3 regions of the Streptomyces camelliae genome follow, and region 1 is predicted to be linked to each of the others. Evidence: predicted binding sites of a transcription regulator. Region 1 holds the regulator's gene; each other region holds the start of a gene.

Region 1 (5,031 bases):
CGGGCCGGATCACATCAGCGCGTACGCGCTGATCGTCGAGGAGGGCACGCAGCTGGCTCGTCGTATCCGCCGGGGCGAGGTCCCGATGACCGACGACGACGTGCACGCCGACCGCTACCTGATCGCGGAGTCGGTGCTGTCGGAGGCGGGCTTCGACTGGTACGAGGTCTCCAACTGGGCCACCTCGGAGGCGGGCCGCTGCCTGCACAACGAGCTGTACTGGCGCGGCGCCGACTGGTGGGGCGCGGGCCCCGGCGCGCACTCCCACGTGGGCGGGGTGCGCTGGTGGAACGTGAAGCATCCGGGGGCGTACGCGGCGGCCCTCGCCTCCGGCCGCTCGCCGGGGGCGGGCCGCGAGCTCCTGTCCGAGGAGGACCGGCGGGTGGAGCGGATCCTGCTGGAGCTGAGGCTGCGGGAGGGGGTGCCGCTGCCCTTGCTGAAGGAGGAGGGGCTTGCGGCGTCCCGGCGTGCGCTGGGGGAGGGGCTGCTCCAGGAAGGCCCGTACGAGGAGGGGCGGGCCGTGCTGACGCTGCGGGGGCGGTTGCTGGCGGATGCGGTGGTGCGGGATCTGGTGGATTGATCACTCGGGCGAGTGAATGGCCCCGGAACGCCGGTTCGGTCCCTAACCTGGTTCGTAGGCTGCCGCTAAAAGTACGCGGCGGATGTGGAGGCCACGGAGATGACCGCTGTGGACGAGCGTGGGATTGCCAAGTTCTTCGAGGAGTTCGAGCCTCCCGAGGGCATCAAGGCCGAACTCCTCCGGGGGGAAATCGTGATGATGGCCACTCCTGATCTGGTGCACAACCGGATCGTGGCGGACGTGGTGGACCAGATCCCGCGTAAGCGCTGGGAACGGCTTCAGGTGACGGACGTGGACATCATCGATGAGACCAGCGAGCCCATTCCGGACTTGGTGGTGGTGGAACGCGGTGTTGCCCCGGACTCAGGCCGCCTGCTGCCGTCGCAGCTGGTCACGATGGTGGTCGAGGTGGTCTCCAAGACCAGCGTGCAGCGGGACTACGAAATCAAGCGGTCGATCTACGCCGCTGGCGAGGTGCCTGCCTACCTCATCGTGGACCCGATCATGGCGCAGTGCGTCCTGCTGACAAGGCCCGTCGGGAAGGGGGAGAACGCCGACTACCAGAGGCAGCAGATCACCAAGTTCGGCGCGCCGCTGCCGCTGGAGGATCTGGAGCTTGAATTGGACACCAGCGAGTTCGGCACGTATCTCAACGTCAGGCCCCACCGCTACCCGTAACAAAGTCGATCAGCTCCTCCACCCTCCCCAGCAACTCCGGCTCCAGGTCCTTGTAAGACCCCACCCGCTTCAGAATCGCCTGCCACACCGCGCCCGTGTTCTCCGACGGCCAGCCCAGCGCACGGCACACTCCCGTCTTCCAGTCCTGGCCGTGCGGGACGCGGGGCCACCCGGCGATCTCCAGGGACGACGGCTTCACCGCCTCCCAGATGTCGATGTACGGGTGGCCGACCACCAGCGCGTGTTCACTCGTCACCGCCTCCGCGATCCGCCACTCCTTCGTGCCCGGCACCAAGTGGTCCACCAGGACACCCAGGCGCGCGTCCGGGCCTGGGCGGAACTCCGCGACGATCGACGGCAGGTCGTCCACGCCCTCCAGGTACTCCACGACCACGCCCTCGATGCGCAGGTCGTCGCCCCAGACCTTCTCGACCAGTTCGGCGTCGTGCCGGCCCTCGACGTAGATACGGCCGGCACGGGCCACGCGCGCGCGGGCGCCGGGGACGGCGACCGAACCGGAGGCCGTACGGGCGGGTCGCACCGGAGCCGGTGCGGACGGGCGGACCAACGTCACCACCCTGCCCTCCAGCAGGAAGCCGCGTGGCTCCAGCGGGAAGACGCGGTGCTTGCCGAAGCGGTCCTCCAGGGTCACCGTGCCCGCCTCGCAGCGGATCACCGCCCCGCAGAACCCGGTGCCGGGCTCCTCCACCACCAGGCCCGGCTCCGCCGGTACCTCCGGCACGGGCTGCTGCTTCTTCCACGGCGGGGTCAGATCGGCGGAGTACTGGCGCATTCGGATGACCATAGGAGAAGCGGCCCTCCCTCGCTCACGACACGCCGAAACGGGCCGCCAGCCGATCGCGTTGCCGGCGTACGAACGCCGCGTCCACCACCGCTCCGTGACCCGGTACGTACAGAGCGTCCTCACCGCCCAGTGCCAGCAGCCGGTCCAGGGCGTCCGGCCAGCGGGACGGGACCGCGTCCGGGCCCGCCTGGGGCTCGCCGGACTCCTCGACCAGGTCGCCGCAGAAGACCACCTCCCGGTCGCCGGGGATCAGGACCGCCAGGTCGTGGGCCGTGTGACCCGGGCCCACGTTGGCCAGCAGGGCCTGGCGGCCGGCGCCCAGGTCCAGCGTCCACTCGCCCGAGACCTGATGGCCGGGCGGGACCAGCGCGTCCGCCGCCTCGTCGGCCTCCCGCACGTCCAGGCCGTTTCTGATCGCGTCCAGGCGCAGCTCCTCGCGTTCGTGGGTGAACACCGCGTCGACGCCCACCGCCGCGTAGATCTCCGTCCCGGCGAAGGCCGGCGCCCCGAAGACGTGATCGAAATGGGGGTGCGTGAGCGCGAGATGAGTCACACGGCCGCCCGCCAGTTCCTCCGCCCGCCCCCGTAGCCGGGCGCCTTCGGCCAGACTCGACCCGGCGTCGACCATGAGCGCCGTACTCTCTCCGAGGACCAGCCCCACGGTGCAGTCCCAGCCGGGCAGCCGGCACCGCCCGACCCCGGCGGCCAGCCGCTCCCAGCCCAGCTCTTCCCAAGTCACGGTCATACCGCGACGCTAGCCTCACAAGCCGGGACGACGACGGCGACCTTGCCCAGGGTGTACCCGACAGCCGTACACTGGGGCCGGGAATGCTGGCACTCGCATGGGAAGAGTGCCAGGCGGCCGACCCGACGGACGAGCGGGCGAGGGGACGACGTGCTGGAGGTGCGCGCGCATGCTGAGTGAACGCAGGCTTCAGGTGCTGCGCGCCATCGTCCAGGACTACGTCGGGACCGAGGAGCCGGTCGGCTCCAAGGCCCTGACCGAGCGGCACAACCTCGGGGTGTCCCCGGCGACCGTCCGCAACGACATGGCGGCCCTGGAGGACGAGGGGTTCATCGCCCAGCCGCACACCAGCGCCGGGCGCATCCCGACGGACAAGGGCTACCGGCTGTTCGTCGACAAGCTCGCCGGGGTCAAGCCCATGACCGCGCCCGAGCGGCGGGCCATCCAGAACTTCCTGGAGGGCGCCGTCGACCTCGACGACGTGGTGGCCCGTACGGTACGGCTGCTCGCGCAGCTCACGCGGCAGGTCGCCGTCGTGCAGTACCCGTCCCTGACCCGGTCCACCGTCCGGCACGTGGAGCTGCTCTCGCTCGCCCCGGCGCGCGTGATGCTCGTGCTGATCACGGACACCGGCCGGGTCGAGCAGCGGATGGTGGACTGCCCGGCGCCGTTCGGCGAGGCCTCGCTGGCGGATCTGCGGGCCCGGCTGAACAGCAGGGTCGCGGGCCGCCGGTTCACGGACGTGCCGAAGCTGGTCGAGGACCTCCCGGACGCCTTCGAGCCGGAGGACCGCGGTACGGTCTCCACGGTGCTCTCCACTCTGCTGGAGACACTCGTGGAGGAGAACGAGGAGCGGCTGATGATCGGCGGCACCGCCAATCTCACCCGCTTCGGACATGACTTCCCCCTCACGATCCGGCCCGTCCTGGAGGCTCTGGAGGAGCACGTCGTGCTCCTCAAGCTCCTCGGCGAGGCGAAGGATCCGGGCGTGATGGTGCGCATCGGGCACGAGAACGCCCATGAGGGACTCAACTCCACCTCCGTCGTGTCGGTCGGCTACGGTTCGGGCGGCGAGGCGGTTGCCAAGCTCGGCGTGGTCGGACCGACCCGCATGGACTACCCGGGAACGATGGGAGCGGTACGCGCAGTGGCACGGTACGTCGGACAGATCCTGGCGGAGTCGTAAGTGGCCACGGACTACTACGCCGTTCTCGGCGTGCGCCGCGACGCGTCGCAGGATGAGATCAAGAAGGCGTTCCGCCGGCTCGCGCGCGAGCTGCACCCGGACGTCAACCCGGACCCGAAGACCCAGGAGCGGTTCAAGGAGATCAACGCCGCTTACGAGGTGCTGTCGGACCCGCAGAAGAAGCAGGTCTACGACCTCGGCGGCGACCCGCTCTCCGCGGCGGGCGGTGCGGGCGCGGGCGGCTTCGGGGCCGGTGGCTTCGGCAACTTCTCCGACATCATGGACGCGTTCTTCGGCACGGCGTCGCAGCGCGGGCCGCGCTCGCGCACCCGGCGCGGCCAGGACGCGATGATCCGCATCGAGGTCGAGCTGGACGAGGCGGCCTTCGGGACGACCAAGGACATCCAGGTCGACACCGCGGTCGTCTGCAACACCTGCAACGGCGAGGGCGCGGCCCCGGGCACGTCCGCTCAGACGTGTGACATGTGCCGTGGTCGCGGTGAGGTCTCGCAGGTCACCCGGTCCTTCCTGGGCCAGGTCATGACGTCGCGGCCCTGCCCCCAGTGCCAGGGCTTCGGCACGGTCGTGCCGACCCCGTGCCCGGAGTGCGCCGGCGACGGCCGCGTCCGCTCGCGTCGCACGCTGACCGTCAAGATCCCGGCCGGTGTCGACAACGGCACCCGGATCCAGCTCGCCGGCGAGGGCGAGGTCGGGCCGGGCGGCGGTCCGGCCGGTGACCTGTACGTCGAGATCCACGAGCTGCCGCACACGACCTTCCAGCGGCGCGGCGACGACCTGCACTGCACGGTGACGATCCCGATGACGGCCGCGGCCCTCGGTACCAAGGTGCCGCTGGAGACCCTGGACGGCATGGAGGAGGTCGACATCCGGCCCGGCACCCAGTCCGGCCAGTCGATCCCGCTGCACAACCGGGGCGTCACGCATCTGCGCGGCGGCGGCCGGGGTGACCTGGTCGTCCACGTCGAGGTCCAGACCCCGACCAAGCTGGACCCCGAGCAGGAACGGCTGCTGCGCGA
Region 2 (5,031 bases), 2.5 Mb from region 1:
GAGCAGCAGGGAGGCGATGGAGGCGGCGTTCTCCAGGGCGGAGCGGGTGACCTTCACCGGGTCGATGACGCCGGCCTTGACCAGGTCGCCGTACTCGCCGGTGGCGGCGTTGTAGCCGTTGCCCTTCTCCAGCTCGGCGACCTTGGAGACGATGACGTAGCCCTCCAGGCCGGCGTTCTCGGCGATCCAGCGCAGCGGCTCGACGGCGGCGCGGCGGACGACCGCGACACCCGTGGCCTCGTCGCCGGTCTTGCCGAGGTTGCCGTCCAGGACCTTCACCGCGTGGACGAGAGCCGAGCCACCACCGGAGACGATGCCCTCCTCGACCGCGGCGCGGGTCGCGGAGATGGCGTCCTCCAGACGGTGCTTCTTCTCCTTCAGCTCCACCTCGGTGGCGGCGCCGACCTTGATCACGCACACGCCGCCGGCCAGCTTCGCGAGGCGCTCCTGGAGCTTCTCGCGGTCCCAGTCGGAGTCGGTGTTCTCGATCTCGGCCTTGATCTGGGCGACGCGGCCGTGGACGTCCTCGGACTTGCCGGCGCCGTCGACGATCGTGGTGTCGTCCTTGGTGACCGTCACGCGGCGGGCGGAGCCCAGCACGTCCAGGCCGACCTGGTCGAGCTTGAGGCCGACCTCCTCGGAGATGACCGTGGCGCCGGTGAGGATCGCCATGTCCTGGAGCATCGCCTTGCGGCGGTCACCGAAGCCCGGGGCCTTGACCGCGACCGCGTTGAAGGTGCCGCGGATCTTGTTGACGACCAGGGTCGACAGGGCCTCGCCCTCGACGTCCTCGGCGATGATCAGCAGCGGCTTGGAGGCACCGGCCTGGATGACCTTCTCCAGCAGCGGCAGCAGGTCCTGGATGGAGGCGATCTTGCCCTGGTTGATGAGGATGTACGGGTCCTCCAGGACGGCCTCCATGCGCTCCTGGTCCGTCACGAAGTACGGCGACAGGTAGCCCTTGTCGAAGGCCATGCCCTCGGTGAAGTCCAGCTCCAGACCGAAGGTGTTGGACTCCTCGACGGTGATGACACCGTCCTTGCCGACCTTGTCCATCGCCTCGGCGATCAGCTCGCCGACCTGCTGGTCCTGGGCGGACAGCGCGGCGACGGCGGCGATGTCGGACTTCTCGTCGATCGGGCGGGCCGTGGCGAGCAGCTCGTCGGAGACGGCCTTGACGGCGGCGTCGATGCCCTTCTTCAGGGCGGCCGGGGAGGCACCCGCGGCGACGTTCTTCAGGCCCTCGCGCACCAGCGCCTGAGCAAGCACGGTGGCGGTGGTGGTGCCGTCACCCGCGATGTCGTTGGTCTTGGTCGCCACCTCCTTCACCAGCTGCGCGCCGAGGTTCTCGTACGGGTCCTCGATCTCGACCTCGCGGGCGATCGTGACACCGTCGTTGGTGATGGTCGGGGCGCCGAACTTCTTGTCGATGACGACGTTGCGGCCCTTGGGGCCGATCGTCACCTTCACCGTGTCGGCCAGCTTGTTGACGCCGCGCTCAAGGGCGCGACGGGCGTCCTCGTCGAACTTCAGGATCTTCGCCATGACAGCGGGAGCCCTCTCGAAATCTGTGGGTGAAAAAACGCTGCGCCCCGGGCGCCCGGCTTCTTATCGGTCGCGGGGGCCAGGGGCGCAGCTCGAAGCAGAGGTTTGCTTCGAGGTGATTACTTCTCGATGATCGCGAGCACGTCGCGAGCCGAGAGGACGAGGTACTCCTCGCCGTTGTACTTCACCTCGGTGCCGCCGTACTTGCTGTAGAGGACGACGTCGCCGACCTTGACGTCGAGCGGAAGGCGCTCGCCGTTCTCGAACCGGCCCGGGCCCACGGCGAGGACGGCGCCCTCCTGGGGCTTCTCCTTCGCGGTGTCCGGGATGACCAGGCCAGAGGCCGTGGTCTGCTCGGCGTCCAGCGGCTGGACCACGATGCGGTCCTCAAGCGGCTTGATGGCAACCTTGGAGCTGGCGGTCGTCACGATCCGACCTCCCCCTTCGGAGATCTCACGGGGTTAACTGTCTGAGGTGGCGACCAGGTGGATCCGTCGTCGCGGGTGCCGGACCTGCCCGTCGCTTTTTTGGCACTCTCACGCGTCGAGTGCCAGAGCCGAGACTATGACCGGGATTAGCACTCGGTCAAGCGGAGTGCCAATGCCCGCGGCGCGTCGGCCGGGAGACGGTCCCGGATCGCCTACAGGTAGTCCTCCAGCCGCCCCACCGTCAGCCCCCGCTGCTGGGCCCGGCGCAGGACCCTGATCGTGCGGTCCCGCAAGGTCCGGCCCGTCGTCTCGTCCGGACCGACCAGGACGATGTCGCCGGGGCGCAGGCGGTGTTCGCCGCGAGCGTAGGCCAGGCCGTCCGGGGTCGCCGCGACGCGCCACAGGACGAGCGCGGAGATGCCGCAGTCGGCCGCCGCACGCAGGGTCGTGGTGTCGTACGTGCCGTAGGGCGGGCGGAAGAGGCGGGGGCGCAGGCCCAGGCGGGATCTGAGGCGGTCCTGCTGGCCGCAGATCTCGGCGCGCTGCCCCGCGTACGGCAGTCCGGCGAGCACGCGGTGGTCCAGGGTGTGGTTCTGGATGCCGGCGCCCAGCTCGCGCAGGCGGGCGAAGTGGTCGTAGCGGGGGCCGGCCACGCTGTCGGTGAGGAACATGCTGACCGGCAGCCGCAGTTCGCGGACCATGTCGACGAAGCGGGGGTCCTTGTCGGCGCCGTCGTCGTAGGTGAGGAAGACGACCGGGTCGCGGGTGGGGACGTGGTCCATGACGCGGGGCAGGGAGCGGCCCGCGCTGTGCGGGGAGAGGGCGAGGGCGCGGGCATCGGGCCGAGGCGGGCGGGCGAGGGGCTCGGTCAGGCCCCAGCGGCGGTAGCCCTGGTCCGGGGAGGGGCCGTGCGGGGCGTGCGGGCGGACCTGCTCGGCGGCTTTGCGGCCGAGGCGTTCGATCGGGTCGACGGACTGGGCGCAGCCCGCGAGGAGGAGGGCCGGGAGGAGGAGAGCCGGGAGGAGGAGGGCCGAGGTGAGGTGCGTGAGGTGCGCGGTCAGGCTCCGGCGCGGGCGCCGCCCGGCACCCGCCCGCCGTCCGCGCCCCGGCCACGGGCTCCTCCCGCGCCTCACAGGTAGTCCTCCAGGCGGGCCACGGCGTAGCCCTCGCGCGTGACCTTGTTCAGGAAGCGGCGCATGTCGTCGATCATCGTGCCGTCCCATTCGGAGCGGCCGCGGAAGTGGGTCAGGACGATGTCGCCCCGGCGCATCTTCTGGTCGTCCTCGCGATACTCCCAGTGGTCGACGAACACCTCCTCGTTCCAGATCGGCGCGTACTTGATGCCGCAGGCCTTGGCGGCGCGCAGGCTGTCCTGGTTGTAGTTGCCGTACGGGAAGCGCATGACGGTGGGCGCCTTGCCGAACTGCTTCCGCATGATCTTCTGCATGCCGCAGATCTCGTCCTTCTGCTCCTCGTAGGACAGACCCGGCAGGTAGGGGTGGTGCAGGGTGTGGTTGTTGAGGGTGTGGCCCTCGGCCTGCATCGTCCGGAAGTAGCCGTAGTCGTCCTTCACCAGGTAGTCGCTGAGGAAGGCGGTGTACGGGATCTTCAGGTCCTGCATCATCCGCAGGAAGTCCGGGTCCTTCTCCGAGCCGTCGTCGATCGTGAGGAAGACGATCTTCTGCTTGGTGGGGATCGTGGTGAAGACCGGAGGCAGGTCCCAGTCCTCCTGGTGGGCCACCTCGAAGCCGGCCCGGGCGGTGATCTCCGGTTTCACCTTGGGCGGCGGCGGAGGCGTGAGCGGTACCCGGTCCAGCCCCCAGCGTCTGGCGGCGGCGACCAGGCGGGCGTGTTCCGCGGCCTGGCGGGCGTGTTCCGCGGCCCGGCGGTCCTGGGGGCCCAGCACCTGCACGGGGCCGCCCTGGCCCGGTGCGGGGCGGGTCTCGGCGGGGCCGGCGCAGGCGGAGAGAAGGGCCGCGGAGGCCAGGACCGCGACCCCGCAGCCGAGGGCCGGACGACCCGGAACAGACCGGTTTTTATCCTTTTGTACGACGGCTCGCATGATGCCGGATCCTCCCAGGGCCCGGCCCGGATCCCCGGCCGACACCGCCGCCGGAGGCACACCGTCCACCGACTGGCCCACAATGAGCCGGTGAACGACCTCGCTCTGCTGCTCACCCCCGAAGGCCGTGCCCTCCTCGACGAGGTCCAGGGCACCGCACCGGCGGACGAACTCACCGTCGCCACCCGGCTGCGCCGCGACCACCCGGCCGAGCTGGTGTCGGCCGCGCTCGGCCAGGCCCGGCTGCGGCAGCGGGCGGCGGCGAAGTTCGGGGCGGCGGACGCCCGGCGGATGTACTTCACACCGAACGGGGTCGAGCAGTCGACACGGAGCAGCGTGGCGGCGTACCGCGCCGAACGGTTCAAGGCCCTCGGCGTGGCCTCGGTCGCCGACCTGTGCTGCGGGATCGGCGGGGACGCGATCGCGCTGGCCCGCGCCGGGATCCGGGTGCTCGCCGTGGACCGGGACCCGGTGACGGCGGCCGTGGCCCGCGCGAACGCCGACGCGCTGGGGCTCGGCGAGCTGATCGAGGTGCGCGAGGCCGATGTCACGGAGGTGGACACGGCCGGGTACGACGCCGTCTTCGTGGACCCGGCGAGGAGAGGGGGCCGGGGCCGGATCTTCGACCCGGAGGCCTACTCGCCGCCCCTGTCCTGGGCGGTCGGCGCGGCCCGTACGGCTCCCCGCGCCGCCCTGAAGATCGCCCCGGGCATCCCGCACGAGACGGTCCCCGCCGAGGCCGAGGCCGAGTGGATCTCCGACGGCGGCGATGTGAAGGAGGCCGTGCTGTGGTTCGGGACCGGCGCGCCGGGCGCCGTACGGGCCACGCTGCTGCCCGGCCCGCGCACGCTGCTCGGCCGGGGGCTGCCGGACCCGGCGGTGCGCCCGGTGGGACGGTATCTGTACGAGCCGGACGGCGCGGTGATCCGGGCGCACCTGGTCGCGGAGGTGGCCGACGAGCTGGACGGCGGGCTGATCGACCCCACCATCGCCTAC
Region 3 (5,031 bases), 1.1 Mb from region 1:
CGAGGGCAACTACGACGACGTCAACCGCTTCTGCTCCGAACTGATCGGCGACCCGGCCGGCGAGGGCTGGGGCTTCGTCAACGTCAACCTGCGGCCGTACTACGCCGAGGGCTCCAAGACGCTGGCGTACGAGATCTGCGAGCAGCTCGGCTGGCGGCTGCCGGACCAGATCGTGATCCCGATCGCCTCCGGCTCCCAGCTGACGAAGATCGACAAGGGTCTGCAGGAGCTGATCAAGCTCGGGCTGGTCGAGGACCGGCCGTACAAGATCTTCGGCGCGCAGGCCGAGGGCTGCTCGCCGGTGTCGACGGCGTTCAAGGCCGGGCATGACGTGGTCCGCCCGCAGAAGCCGAACACCATCGCCAAGTCCCTCGCCATCGGCAACCCGGCCGACGGGCCGTACGTCCTGGACATCGCGCGCCGTACGGGTGGTGCGGTGGAGGACGTGACCGACGAGCAGGTGGTGGACGCGATCAAGCTGCTGGCCCGCACCGAGGGCATCTTCGCCGAGACGGCGGGTGGCGTGACGGTCGGCGTGACGCGCAAGCTGATCGAGAACGGCGTCCTCGACCCGTCGCTCACCACGGTCGTCCTCAACACCGGCGACGGCCTCAAGACCCTCGACGCGGTGGCCGGCACGGGGCTCACCGCCACCATCCGTCCGACCCTGGACTCCTTCCGAGAGGCTGGCCTCGCATGAGCGTGACCGTTCGCATCCCCACCATCCTGCGCACCTACACCGGCGGTCAGGCCGAGGTCGCCGCCGAGGGCGGGACCCTCGCCGAGGTCATCGCGGACCTGGAGAAGAACCACACCGGCATCGCCGCCCGTGTCCTGGACGACCAGGGCAAGCTGCGCCGGTTCGTGAACGTCTACGTCAACGACGACGACGTGCGCTTCGAGCAGGGCCTGGAGACCGCGACGCCCGACGGCGCGGGTGTCTCCATCATTCCCGCGGTAGCGGGTGGATGCTGACCGAATGACCGGTCATTACCTTCGGTAATCCGGGTTACGGATTGTTCATCGAATGGCCTCCTCCGTGAGAGAAACGGAGGGGGCCATTCTGCGTGATTGAGCGCGGTACAGTTGGGGAACCCGCTCCGCACCCGAGGGTCGCGGCTCCCGGATTTCACGCCGCACACCCGATAAGAAGTAGCCAAAGTATGCGGGTTTTATGCGGCTTTCGTACCTCTTTGTACGGCCCGACTTGCCCTGGAATCGGCCGAACTCTAGGCAGATTCCGGACCGGGGGCGTCCAGATTTCTCGTCCGATTGACCTGTTGCAGACGGCAGTTGGACAGATACATTCAGCCGCGGTCGACGCGTTCCGGCGCACGCCCCCGACCAATGGGGGGTGAGGTCTGACCCGGATCCGCGAAGTGTGGATCTGTGCAAGGGCCAGTAATAGGGGAGTTAGGCATGGCTCAGGGCACCGTCAAGTGGTTCAACGCGGAGAAGGGGTACGGCTTCATCGCGGTCGACGGTGGTGCGGACGTCTTCGTCCACTACAGCGCCATCCAGATGGACGGCTACCGCACCCTGGAAGAGGGCCAGCGGGTGGAGTTCGAGATCTCGCAGGGCCAGAAGGGCCCGCAGGCCGACATGGTTCGCCTCAGCGCCTGAACGTTTCTTGTCCGAAGGGCCCGCGCCTCGCAAGAGGTGCGGGCCCTTCGGCGTGGCCCCGTGACCCGGTGCCCCCGGGCCCCCTCGCGCCCCTGCCGAAGACCGAGAGGCGCTTGCACTCGCCACCCCCGAGTGCTAATCATTGGCGTTAGCACTCTGAAGGTGAGAGTGACAAAGAAGGACCGGGTCGGTGAGGCCCGTAGGCCACGTGGGGCAAGGAACCACAGGCCGGCGAGCCGTCCGTCGCGGGCGCGGGCGCGGTCCGAAGGAATCACCCCCAGTCCTGGAGGGACCACTTCACATGGCCAAGATCATCGCGTTCGACGAGGAGGCGCGGCGCGGCCTTGAGCGCGGTATGAACCAGCTCGCCGACGCCGTCAAGGTCACCCTCGGCCCCAAGGGCCGTAACGTCGTCCTTGAGAAGAAGTGGGGCGCCCCCACGATCACCAACGATGGTGTGTCCATCGCCAAGGAGATCGAGCTGGAGGACCCGTACGAGAAGATCGGCGCCGAGCTGGTCAAGGAAGTCGCGAAGAAGACGGACGACGTCGCCGGTGACGGCACGACGACCGCGACCGTCCTGGCCCAGGCCCTGGTCAAGGAAGGCCTCCGCAACGTCGCCGCCGGCGCCAACCCGATGGCTCTGAAGCGCGGTATCGAGAAGGCCGTCGAGGCCGTCTCCGCCGCCCTGCTGGAGCAGGCGAAGGACGTCGAGACCAAGGAGCAGATCGCCTCCACCGCGTCCATCTCCGCCGCCGACACCCAGATCGGCGAGCTGATCGCCGAGGCCATGGACAAGGTCGGCAAGGAAGGCGTCATCACCGTCGAGGAGAGCAACACCTTCGGTCTGGAGCTGGAGCTCACCGAGGGCATGCGCTTCGACAAGGGCTACATCTCCGCCTACTTCGCGACCGACATGGAGCGCATGGAGGCGGTGCTGGAGGACCCGTACATCCTCATCGCCAACTCCAAGATCTCCTCGGTCAAGGACCTGCTCCCGCTGCTGGAGAAGGTCATGCAGTCCGGCAAGGCGCTGCTGATCATCGCCGAGGACGTCGAGGGCGAGGCCCTGTCGACCCTGGTCGTCAACAAGATCCGTGGCACCTTCAAGTCCGTCGCCGTCAAGGCCCCGGGCTTCGGCGACCGCCGCAAGGCGATGCTGAACGACATCGCGATCCTCACCGGTGGCGAGGTCATCTCCGAGGAGGTCGGTCTCAAGCTGGAGAACACCTCCCTGGACCTGCTGGGCCGCGCCCGCAAGGTCGTCATCACCAAGGACGAGACCACCATCGTCGACGGTGCCGGCTCCTCCGAGCAGGTCGCGGGCCGGGTCAACCAGATCCGCGCCGAGATCGAGCAGTCGGACTCCGACTACGACCGCGAGAAGCTCCAGGAGCGTCTGGCGAAGCTGGCCGGCGGCGTGGCCGTCATCAAGGCCGGTGCCGCCACCGAGGTGGAGCTCAAGGAGCGCAAGCACCGCATCGAGGACGCCGTCCGCAACGCCAAGGCGGCCGTCGAGGAGGGCATCGTCGCCGGTGGTGGCGTGGCCCTGCTGCAGACCACCAACGTCTTCGAGAAGCTGGAGCTGGAGGGTGACGAGGCGACCGGCGCCCAGGCCGTGAAGCTCGCCCTTGAGGCCCCGCTGAAGCAGATCGCCGTCAACGCCGGCCTCGAAGGCGGCGTGGTGGTCGAGAAGGTCCGCAACCTCACCCCGGGCCACGGCCTGAACGCCGCGACCGGTGAGTACGTCGACCTGGTCGCCGAGGGCATCATCGACCCGGCGAAGGTGACCCGTTCCGCGCTGCAGAACGCCGCCTCCATCGCCGCGCTGTTCCTCACCACCGAGGCCGTCATCGCCGACAAGCCGGAGAAGGCCGCCGCGCCGGCCGGCGGCGGCATGCCGGGCGGTGACATGGACTTCTGATCCCGCTGCGGATCACCTGTCCTTTTCCGAGGGCGGCACTTCCTGTCTGCGACAGGGGGTGCCGCCCTCGGGCGTATCCACGGTCTTCTCCCGCGCGCTTCCTACTGGAGCGCGGCGAGTTCGCCCAGAAGCCGGGCGGCCGGTGCCGGGTCGGTCAGCCACTTCAGGTGGCTGCCCGCCAGGGTGCGGACGTCGTACGGGTTGTCCGGCGTCAGCGCGTTGCCCTCGCGGATGAGCCGGTCCTGCAGGGCGAGCGGCAGGCTTGCGTCGTCGGCCAGGCGTACGAAGGTCTTCGGGATGCGGCCCCAGGTCGCGGCCTGCGCCCGGTCGGCGGAGGTGCCGGTGTCCAGGTTCTCGTCGGGCTGGAAGGTGTTCAGGAAGGCCAGGAGCTCGTCCTCGGTGCCGTCGGCGAGGAAGGCCGCCCGGAACGCCGCGAGGGCGGCCGGATCGGCGGTGCGGAAGTTGACGCGCAGCAGGCCGAGCCGGGCCGGGTCCCCCGCCAGGGCCAGGGCCAGGGAGGCGGGGTCGACCGTGGCCATCTCCGGCTCGGCGTAGTAGTCGTTGGCGTCGAGGTCGACCGGGCACCAGGCCGAGACGTAGACGATGCGGTCGATCAGTTCCGGTCGTGCGTTGGCCGCGGCGGTGGCCGTGATGCCGCCGCGGCTGTGCGAGACGAGGATCACCGGCCCGTTCCGCTTGGCCCGCTCCAGGATCCCGATCAGATGCGCGGCGTTGTCGGCGAGCGTGACGCCCTTGATCGAGCCGGGGGTGCCGGCGAGCTCCTCGGGGTCCTGCGGCGCCTGGTAGGCGCGCGGATAGGTCGCCGCGAATCCGTGGCCGGGCAGGTCGACGGCCACCGAACGGTGCCCGAGGAGGCCGAGTTCGGCCTGGAGGGGCGCGAAGGAGAAGGAGTTCGCGAAGGCTCCGTGCACCAGTACGAAGGTCGGTTGCATCTGATCTCGCTTTCTGGAATGTGGGCCGGCGCATAGATGTTACTTACTTAAGGCGCTGCAATAATGCGTGCTCACATACCGACTGGTTAACCGACAGACCGCCACTCACGAGGAGCCCCCACGTGACCACCCCCGCCCCCGCCTCCCGCGCGGCCCAGCTGCTGTCCCGCCCGATCACGCTCAACGGCCTCACCGTGCCGAACCGGATCGTGATGGCGCCGATGACCCGGATGTTCTCTCCCGGCGGCATCCCCGGCGACGACGTGCGCTCGTACTACGCGCGCCGTGCTGCCGCCGGCGTCGGCCTGATCGTCACCGAGGGCACGTACGTGGGCCACGAGTCGGCCGGGAACAGTGGTCGCGTGCCGCGGTTCCACGGGGAGGAGCAGCTCGCCGGGTGGGCGAAGGTCGCCGAGGACGTGCACGCGGCGGGCGGCACCATCGTCCCGCAGCTGTGGCACATCGGCATGGTCCGCAAGGACGGCGAGGCCCCCTTCCCGGACGCCCCCGCGATGGGCCCGTCCGGCCTGG

What was found. The regulator HrcA, encoded in region 1, represses chaperone genes, less so after heat shock. The targets are predictions, from matches to a motif close to TTNGCACTCNGNNNNNCNGAGTGCNAA.
Region 2: a site for HrcA is predicted at 2,120-2,146, ahead of groES (co-chaperone GroES). Genes of this name have one in related genera too.
Region 3: a site for HrcA is predicted at 1,772-1,798, ahead of groL (chaperonin GroEL). Genes of this name have one in related genera too.

What each region holds. Positions count from the first base shown of each region.
Region 1 covers NZ_CP115300.1:6,171,899-6,176,929, forward strand. The annotation lists gene hemW (radical SAM family heme chaperone HemW) at 1-580, shown strand, start outside; gene O1G22_RS28250 (Uma2 family endonuclease) at 680-1,258, shown strand; gene O1G22_RS28255 (DUF3097 domain-containing protein) at 1,236-2,051, opposite strand; gene O1G22_RS28260 (MBL fold metallo-hydrolase) at 2,086-2,808, opposite strand; gene hrcA (heat-inducible transcriptional repressor HrcA) at 2,978-3,994, shown strand; gene dnaJ (molecular chaperone DnaJ) at 3,995-5,031, shown strand, end outside.
Region 2 covers NZ_CP115300.1:3,717,013-3,722,043, forward strand. The annotation lists gene groL (chaperonin GroEL) at 1-1,545, opposite strand, end outside; gene groES (co-chaperone GroES) at 1,665-1,973, opposite strand; gene O1G22_RS16745 (polysaccharide deacetylase family protein) at 2,186-3,034, opposite strand; gene O1G22_RS16750 (polysaccharide deacetylase family protein) at 3,103-4,035, opposite strand; gene O1G22_RS16755 (class I SAM-dependent methyltransferase) at 4,126-5,031, shown strand, end outside.
Region 3 covers NZ_CP115300.1:5,063,871-5,068,901, forward strand. The annotation lists gene thrC (threonine synthase) at 1-700, shown strand, start outside; gene O1G22_RS23150 (MoaD/ThiS family protein) at 697-975, shown strand; gene O1G22_RS23155 (cold-shock protein) at 1,420-1,623, shown strand; gene groL (chaperonin GroEL) at 1,925-3,547, shown strand; gene O1G22_RS23165 (alpha/beta hydrolase) at 3,649-4,500, opposite strand; gene O1G22_RS23170 (NADH:flavin oxidoreductase) at 4,623-5,031, shown strand, end outside.